2 regions of the Hydrogenophaga sp. UC242_50 genome follow, and region 2 is predicted to be linked to the other one. Evidence: riboswitches for the same ligand, from Rfam matches in the RefSeq annotation. Region 2 holds a riboswitch; the other holds the start of a gene.
The links. A riboswitch is a leader RNA that binds a small molecule or an ion and turns the genes downstream of it on or off. The one in region 2 is predicted to bind S-adenosylhomocysteine.

Region 1 (4,677 bases), 460 kb from region 2:
TGGTCGTCGCCGATCTTGCCGACGTTGAAGTAGGTGCTCTGCGGGTGGGCGAGGTAGAAGCCGCTCACGCTGGCCGCCGGGGTCATGGCCAGGCTTTCGGTCAGGCCCATGCCGATGTCCTCGCACTGCAGCACGTCGAACATCGCGCGCTTGACGGAGTGGTCCGGGCAGGCGGGGTAGCCCGGCGCCGGGCGGATGCCCTGGTACTTTTCCTTGATCAGCTCTTCGTTGCTCAGCGCCTCGTCGGCCGCGTAGCCCCAGAGGTCGGTGCGCACGCGGTGGTGCATGCACTCGGCCAGCGCCTCGGCCATGCGGTCGGCCAGGGCCTTGAGCATGATGGCGGAGTAGTCGTCGAGGTCGTCGAGGAACTGCTTTTCCTTCTTCTCCACCCCCAGGCCGGCGGTCACGGCGAACATGCCCACGTAGTCGTTGGCCTCGCCCTGGGGCGCGACGAAATCGGCCAGGCAGCGGCTGGGGCGCATCACGCCGTCGATCTCGTGCTTCTCGGCCTGTTGGCGCAGGCCGTGCCAGGTCAACGCGACTTCGCGGCGGCTCTCGTCGGTGTAGAGCTCAATGTCGTCGTCGTGCACGCTGTTGGCCGGGTACAGGCCCACCACCGCGCTGGCGCTGAGCCAGCGGCCTTCAATGAGGCGCTGCAGCATGCGCTTGCCGTCGCTGAACACGCGCCGCGCTTCTTCGCCCACCACCTCGTCCTTCAGGATCTCGGGGAAGGGGCCGGCCAGGTCCCAGGTCTGGAAGAACGGGGCCCAGTCGATGTACTTGGCGATCTCGTGCAGGTCGAAGTTCTTGAACACGCGCTTGCCGATGAACTTGGGCTTCTGCGGCGTGTAGGCCTTCCAGTCGATCGGCGTCTTGTTCAGGCGCGCGCGCTCCAGCGGCCACAGCGGCACCTGTTTCTTGTTGGCGTGCTGGGTGCGCACGCGCTCGTAGTCGGCATTGACCTCGGCGATGTAGGCCGCGGCCTGGTCGGACAGCAGGCCCTGCGCCACGCTCACGCTGCGCGAGGCGTCGGGCACGTAGACCACCGGGCCGTCGTAATGCGGCGCGATCTTCACCGCGGTGTGCACGCGGCTGGTGGTGGCGCCACCGATCAGCAGCGGGATGCCCCGGCCGCGGAAGTGTTCGTCCTTCTGCATCTCGCCGGCCACGTACTGCATCTCTTCCAGGCTGGGCGTGATCAGGCCCGAGAGGCCCACGATGTCGGCGCCCTCGGCCTTGGCGATGGCCAGGATCTCGTGGCAGGGCACCATCACGCCCATGTTCACGACCTCGTAGTTGTTGCACTGGAGCACGACGGTGACGATGTTCTTGCCGATGTCGTGCACGTCGCCCTTGACGGTGGCGATCACGATCTTGCCCTTGGGCTTCACGTCGCCGCCGGCCGCCTGCAGGGCCAGTTTCTCGGCCTCGATGTAGGGCAGCAGGTGCGCCACGGCCTGCTTCATCACGCGCGCGCTCTTCACCACCTGCGGCAGGAACATCTTGCCCTGGCCGAACAGGTCGCCGACCACGTTCATGCCGTCCATCAGCGGGCCTTCGATCACGTTGAGCGGGCGGCCGCCGCCGGCCTCGATCTCGCGCCACATCTCTTCGGTGTCTTCGGTGATGAAGTCGTTGATGCCGCGCACCAGCGCGTGGCTCAGCCGCTCGCGGATCGGCAGCGCGCGCCATTCGTTCTTCTTGCTGTCGTCCTTGGCCGAGCCCTTGGCGCTCTCGGCCACCTCCACCAGGCGCTCGCCCGCATCGGGCCGGCGGTTGAGCACCACGTCTTCCACGCGCTCGCGCAGCTCGGGCTCGAGCTCGTCGTACACGCCCACCATGCCGGCGTTGACGATGCCCATGTCCATGCCGGCCTGGATCGCGTGGTACAGGAACACGGTGTGGATGGCCTCGCGCACCGGGTCGTTGCCGCGGAAGCTGAACGACACGTTGGACACGCCGCCGCTGACCTTGGCGCCCGGCAGGTGCTGCTTGATCCAGCGCGTGGCGTTGATGAAGTCCACCGCGTAGTTGTTGTGTTCCTCGATGCCGGTGGCGATGGCGAAGATGTTGGGGTCGAAGATGATGTCTTCGGGCGGGAAGCCCACCTCATCGACCAGCACGCGGTAGGCGCGTTCGCAGATCTCGACCTTGCGTTCGTAGGTGTCGGCCTGGCCTTTTTCGTCGAAGGCCATGACCACGGCGGCCGCGCCGTAGCGCTTGACCAGGCGCGCCTGGCGCTTGAACTCGTCCAGGCCTTCCTTCATGGAGATGGAGTTGACGACGCCCTTGCCCTGCACGCAGCGCAGGCCAGCCTCGATCACCTCCCACTTGGAGGAGTCCACCATCACCGGCACGCGCGCGATGTCGGGCTCGCCGGCGATCAGGTTGAGGAAACGCACCATGGCGGCCTTGCTGTCGAGCATGGCCTCGTCCATGTTGACGTCGATGATCTGGGCGCCGTTCTCCACCTGCTGGCGCGCCACGGCCAGCGCGTCTTCGAAGCGCCCCTCGAGGATCATGCGGGCGAAGGCCTTGGAGCCGGTGACGTTGGTGCGCTCGCCCACGTTGACGAACAGGCTGCCCGGCTCGATGCGCAGCGGCTCCAGGCCGGAGAGCAGCATCGGCGGCACGGGGGAAGACGGGGACGGAGAAGCGGATTCGGAGGACATGAGGCTCACCAAGGCAGTTTGCGAAAAACAGACCGGTGAGCGCCGTTTGGGCCTGTTCGCGCCCACTCAAGCCTGACGCACGGTGAGGGCTGAAAAACCCGCCGGCGCTGCAACGCTCCTTGAGAAGCGGCGATTTTAGCTCGCCAGGGCGGGCTTCGCCCGCCATTGGTGCGATGTTTGCTTGCCCCGCGCCCATGCCTTCCAGCCCCAGCGACCCCGACAGCCCCGCAACCGACTGGCACGCCCAGGAGCTGCTGCTCATGCGCGAAGTGATGAAGCTGGTGGGCCGCAGCCTGGCGCCGGCCTTCGTGCTGCGCGAGATGCTGCACCTGATGAGCGAATTGCTGGGCCTGAACCGGGGCCGCATGGTGCTGGCCGGCGAGGCCGCGCCGGGCGAAGAGCGCACGGCCTCGGTGCGCCACGCCTACGGCCTCACGGCCGAGGAGGTGCAGCGCGGCGTGTTCCGCTGGGGCGAGGGCATCACCGGGCGCGTGCTGGCCACCGGCCTGCCCGCGATCGTGCAGGACGTGGACGCCGAACCGCTGTTCCTGTTCCGCACGGTGCCGCGCGATCGCCTGCCGCCGCAGACCGTGGCCTTCATCGCGCTGCCGATCGAGGTCAACGGCGCCACCATCGGCGTGCTGGCCTGCCACCGCATCCGCAGCCGCCAGCGCCACCTCAACGACGATCTGGCGGTGCTGCGCATCCTGGCCACGCTGGCCGGGCAGCTGCTGCGGCTCGAACAGCTGGTGGCCGAGCAGACGCGTCAGCTGCTGGCGCGCAACGCGGCCCTGGCCCGCGCGCTGGACAGCGCCAGCGCCCGCTACGGCCTGATCGGCCGCTCGCCCGCGCTGCTGCAGGCGCTGGGCGAGCTCGAGCGCGTGTCGCAGTCGCAGGCCACGGTGCTGCTGCTGGGCGAGTCGGGCACCGGCAAGGAGCTGTTCGCGCGCGCGGTGCACCTAGCCAGCGGCCGGCACGACCAGCCCTTCATCAAGGTCAACTGCTCGGCGATTCCCGACACGCTGTTCGAGTCCGAGCTGTTCGGTTACGAGCGCGGCGCCTTCACCGGCGCGAACACCGCGCGCGCGGGCTGGTTCGAGCAGGCCCACGGCGGCACCATCTTCCTCGACGAGATCGGCGAGCTGCCGCTGGCCATGCAGTCCAAGCTGCTGCGAACCCTGCAGGAAGGCACGCTGGTGCGCCTGGGCGGCACGCGCGAGCTGAAGGTGAACGTGCGCCTGGTGGCCGCCACCAACCGCGACCTCGCGCGCGAGGTGCAGGCCGGGCGCTTCCGGCAGGACCTGTACTACCGCCTCAACGTGATCCCGATCCGCCTGCCCAGCCTGCGCGAGCGCGGCGAGGACGTGCGCGCGCTGGCCCTGCACTTCGTGAACCGCGCCAACCAGGCGCACCAGCGCAACGTGAACCTCGCGCCCGACGCGCTGGCCCGGCTGGAAGCGCATGACTGGCCGGGCAACATCCGCGAACTGGGCAACCTGATCGAGCGCCTGGTGCTGCTGGCCGACCACACCCTGGTGACGGCCGCCACGCTGGAGCGTTTCATGCCCCAGGGCACGGCGGCCACCGCCGACGACGATGAGCCGCTGGTGCGCGACTACCAGAGCGCGCAGTCGCACAGCGCGCAGGCCCTGCGCGAGGCGCTGGCCCGGCACCAGGGCAACCAGTCGCGCGCGGCGCAAAGCCTCGGGTTGACGTTGCGCCAGTTCGCCTACAGGATGAAGAAGCTCCCCCCTGCGCCGCCTTCGGCGCCTTCCCCCCGAAGGGGGGACGACACCTGAGGCCCGGCGAAGCCGGTTCCTCGGTGTCTCTGGTTTGCACCTCCCAATGCGTCGACATTGTGTCGACACATTGAAGCGACAAGGATCTGGTCACGGATGGCAGCGCTCTATTTTCAATAGCATCAAACTCAATGAAAACAATGACTTGACAGCCATTTCAGGCAACTTCACGAGGCTGGCACGCGGGTTGCGAAAAGGCACCGCAG
Region 2 (4,677 bases):
GGCGACCGACAGCAGCAGGGCCGGGAAGCCCAGCGTGGGCGCCCACTGCAGCGCGGCGGCGCCCAGCGCGGGCGCGAGCACCCCGCCCAGGGTGTAGGACAGCACCAGCACGGCGGTGCTGTTGACCAGGGTGATGCCTTCCTCGCGCGAGCCGATGTCGATCATCGCCAGCGTGTACAGACAACCGCCCGCGCCGCCCCAGAGGAAGGCCACGGGCGCGGCCAGCCAGGGCGTGCCGGCCACGAAGGGGATGACCAAGGTTGCGCAGCAGGGTGATCAGGGCGCAGACCCGCATGATCGCCAGGCGCGCGCGGTGGCCGTCGCCCCAGCGCTGCGCCGGGTGGTGGGCCATGCGGTCGGCCAGCACGCCGGCCGGCAGCATCATGAGCGCGCTGCCCAGGCCGCTGGCCGAGACCAGCAGCGCCGCCACGGTGGCGCCCAGGCCCAGCGCCAGGCCGTAGAGCGGCAGGATGGACGTGAGGCCGCTTTCGAAGAAACCGCCGACGAAGCCCACGGTCATGATCAGCGGATGGGCCAGCAGCGCGTGCCACACGCCCGACAGGCCCACCTTCGCGCTGTGCGCGTCGGCCGCGTCGGGCAGGCGCGGGATCAGCAGGCTCCAGACCAGGCCGATGGCCATGAAGCCGAGCGCGATCCACAGGGCCGCGTCGCTGTCGGCGCCGACCCAGGCCAGCATGAGCGGGCCGACCACGAAGGTGATGCCCACCATGGTCTCGAAGATGCCCACGTAGCGCCCGCGCTGCCCGGGCGGCGAGAACTCGGCCACCACGGCCTCGGCCAGCACCCAGCGCAGGCCCGAGGCCATGCCGGCGGCGATCTTGAACACGAACCAGAGCCACAGCAGCGGCGTGAAGGCGAAGCCGGCGGTGGCGATCACCGGGATCAGCGCGGCCAGCCACAGCGTGGGCCGCCGGCCCAGGCGCTGCGTGATGGCCGAGGCGAACGGCGTCATGAAGAACACGCCGAGCCAGCCGCTGGCGGCGAACACACCGGCCAGCGCGGTCGATTCGCCGCCGCCCTTGAGGCGCAACAGCAGCAGCGGCGTGAGCATGAAGTAGCCCACCAGCTCGAAGAAGGTGGAGCCGAAGATCGCGACCAGGCCGAGCCGGGCCTGGGCGGGTGGGTGCTCCGGCAGGGGGCCGGTGGGCGGCAGCGGGTGTTCGCTCATGCGCCCGCGGCCCGCGCGCCCAGCACCGCGTCGGCCACCTCGGTGAAGCCCGCGCCGCGCTCGCCCGCGGCCACGTAGCGCGGGTGTTGCGTGAGCGCGCCCCAGAAGCGCGCGACGTTCGCCACGCCCACGCTGTGCGGGAAATGGCCGAACATGCGCGCGTCGTTGGTCGAGTCGCCGACATAGACCCAGCGGTCGAGTTCGTCGTCGAGCGAGCGGCCCAGGCGCGATCGCACGATCCAGCGCGCACCGGCCAGCTTGTCGTGCTCGCCGATCCAGCCGTTGATGTGGATGGAGCTCACGGTGGCGTTGAGGCCCTCGCTTTTCATGAGTTGCACCACCGTGGCGATGTCGGCTTCGCTCAGGTGGGCGAACTCGCTGTGGTCGATCGCGATGTCGGTCTCGCGCCCCGGGCTGTCGGTGGCCAGGCGGGCCTGCGGCAGCTCGGCCAGCACGCGCCGCGCGGTGGCCTGCAGCTTCGCGAAATGGGCGGCGCGCGTGGCCGCGTCCTGCAGGTAGTCGCGCCTGAGTTCGCCCGAGTCGCCGCGCCACAGCGCCACGGCGCCGTTCTCGGCCACGATGGCGTCCACCGGCCAGGCCAGCGCGAAGGCCTCGCTCCAGCCGGCGGGCCGGCCCGTGATGGCGAACACCGGCAGGCCGGCGGTGCGCAGGCGGTGCAAGGCGTCCAGGGCATCGGGGGTGATCGCGCCCTCGGTCGTGAGGGTGTCGTCGATGTCGGTCAGCACGCCGTGGATGCGGGCGCGGTCCGTGGCGGGCCAGAGGGTGAGGGGATTCATGCGCATGGAAGGCGGGCAGTGTCGCACAGGGCCCCGGGCGCCGCAGGTGCCACCGGCGACGCGCGGCAGGGGGCAGATCGAGGCCGCTGCGGTAGAATCGCGCGATCCGAGGAGCGTTGCAGCGCCCCCACTGAACACTTCAGCAGCGGGGCGTGAGGCTCGGACCATCCATGCAACGACGCTCATCCACATCCCGTGCGATGAGTTCTTTTTGACTCAATGCCAGATGTGGTTTGTCCATCCTTTCCGGAGCGAACCATGAATGCACGTCTGAACAACCCGACCGCCGACAGCGCGATCGCCGACCTTTCCCTGGCCGAGTGGGGCCGCAAGGAAATCCGCATCGCGGAAACCGAAATGCCCGGCCTGATGGCCATCCGCGAGGAATTCGCCGCCGCCAAGCCGCTCAAGGGCGCGCGCATCACCGGCAGCATCCACATGACGATCCAGACCGCGGTGCTGGTCGAAACCCTGCAGGCCCTGGGCGCGAGCGTGCGCTGGGCTTCGTGCAACATCTTCTCCACGCAAGACCACGCCGCCGCCGCGCTGGTCGCGCAGGGCACGCCGGTGTTCGCGCACAAGGGCGAGACCCTGGCCGAGTACTGGGATTTCACCCACCGCATCTTTGAGTTCGGCGCCGCCGGCACGGAAGGCGAAGGCCCCAACATGATCCTGGACGACGGCGGCGACGCCACGCTACTGATGATCCTGGGCCAGAAGGCCGAGAAGGACCTTTCGGTCATCAGCAAGCCGACCAGCGAAGAAGAAACCTGCCTGTTCGCCGCCATCAAGGCCAAGCTCGCGCAGGACCCGACCTGGTACACCCGCAAGGCCAGCCAGATCATCGGCGTGACCGAAGAGACCACCACCGGCGTGCACCGCCTCAAGGAAATGAGCGTCAAGGGCACGCTGCCGTTCCGCGCCATCAACGTGAACGATTCGGTGACCAAGAGCAAGTTCGACAACCTGTACGGCTGCCGCGAATCGCTGGTCGACGGCATCAAGCGCGCCACCGACGTGATGATCGCCGGCAAGGTCGCCGTGGTCGCCGGCTACGGTGACGTGGGCAAGGGTTCGGCCCAGGCGCTGCGCGCGCTGTCGGCCCAGGTGTGGGTGACCGAGATCGACCCCATCAACGCCCTGCAGGCCGCGATGGAAGGCTACAAGGTCGTGACCATGGAGTACGCCGCCGACAAGGCCGACATCTTCGTGACCACCACCGGCAACAAATCCATCATCACGCACGACCACATGGCCGCGATGAAGGACCAGGCCATCGTCTGCAACATCGGCCACTTCGACAACGAGATCGACATCGCCTCGATCGAGAAGTACGAATGGGAAGAGATCAAGCCGCAGGTCGACCACGTCAAGTTCCCCGACGGCAAGAAGATCATCCTGCTGGCCAAGGGCCGCCTGGTGAACCTGGGCTGCGGCACCGGCCACCCCAGCTTCGTGATGTCGAGCTCGTTCGCGAACCAGACCATCGCCCAGATCGAGCTGTTCACGCAGCCGAAGAAGTACGAAGTGGGCCAGGTCTACGTGCTGCCCAAGCACCTGGACGAGAAGGTCGCGCGCCTGCACCTGAAGAAGGTCGGCGCCATGCTGACCGAGCTGACCGACGAGCAGGCCGCCTACATCGGCGTGAGCAAGGCCGGCCCGTACAAGCCGGACACCTACCGGTATTGATCGCGCCCATGCGGGCCGACCAGCTGCTCGTCGAGCGCGGCCTGGCCGCCACCCGTTCGCAGGCCCAGCGGCTCATCGCCGCGGGCGTGCAATGGCGTGCGCCGGGTGGCGACTGGACAGCGGTCACCAAGAACGGCGAGGAGCTGCGCGACGCGGCCGAGCTGCGCCTGCTGGACACGGCGGAGACGCGCTATGTGTCGCGCGGCGGCCTCAAGCTGGAAGGCGCGCTGCGCCACACCGGCCTGGACGTGAGCGGCCTGCGCTGCCTCGATGTGGGGCAGAGCAGCGGCGGTTTCACCGACTGCCTGTTGCAGCGGGGCGCGGCGCGGGTCATGGGGGTGGACGTGGGCCAGGGCCAGCTGCACCCGCAGCTCAAGGGCGATCCGCGCGTGATCTGCATTGAAAAATGCAACGCGCGCGATCTCTCGGCCCAGGCGCTGCAGGACGCGGGTGGCGCGCCGCCGTTCGATCTGATCGTGGGCGACCTGTCGTTCATCTCGCAGACCCTGGTGTGGCCGGCCCTGGTGCCGCTGCTGGCGCCGGGCGGGCAGATGCTGATGCTGGTCAAGCCGCAGTTCGAGCTGCAGCCCGGGCACATCGGCAAGGGCGGTCTGGTGAAGGACGCGGCGAGTTACGCCATCGTGCGCGATCGCATCGCGCAGGCCTGCGAAGAGCAGGGCCTGCGGATGCGCGACTACGTCGAGAGCGCGATCACCGGGGGTGACGGCAACCGCGAGTTTTTTGTGTATGCGAGCAAGTGATGTAAGGAGGGGGCCGTGAGTCTTCCCATCAGCCTGGAATTTTTCCCGACCAAGACGCCCGAAGGCGCGGTCAAGCTGCGCGCGGTGCGCCAGCAGCTCTACGCGCTCAAGCCCGAGTTCTGCTCGGTGACCTTTGGCGCCGGTGGCTCCACGCAGGACGGCACGCTGCAGGCCGTGACCGAGATCATGGGCGAGGGCTGCCCCGCCGCGCCGCACCTGAGCTGCATCGGCCAGTCGAGCG

Region 1: another riboswitch for S-adenosylhomocysteine. It lies ahead of metH (methionine synthase); the one in region 2 lies ahead of ahcY (adenosylhomocysteinase).

The regions. Positions count from the first base shown of each region.
Region 1 is NZ_CP170553.1:627,319-631,995, forward strand. Features, by position in the region: gene metH (methionine synthase) at 1-2,624, opposite strand, end outside; S-adenosyl-L-homocysteine riboswitch at 2,703-2,799, opposite strand; gene ACFJGX_RS03265 (sigma-54 interaction domain-containing protein) at 2,867-4,471, shown strand; gene ACFJGX_RS03270 (hypothetical protein) at 4,562-4,677, opposite strand, start outside.
Region 2 is NZ_CP170553.1:168,567-173,243, reverse strand. Features, by position in the region: gene ACFJGX_RS00920 (MFS transporter) at 1-1,189, opposite strand, end outside; gene ACFJGX_RS00915 (HAD-IIB family hydrolase) at 1,186-1,986, opposite strand; S-adenosyl-L-homocysteine riboswitch at 2,089-2,177, shown strand; gene ahcY (adenosylhomocysteinase) at 2,245-3,675, shown strand; gene ACFJGX_RS00905 (TlyA family RNA methyltransferase) at 3,684-4,436, shown strand; gene metF (methylenetetrahydrofolate reductase [NAD(P)H]) at 4,452-4,677, shown strand, end outside.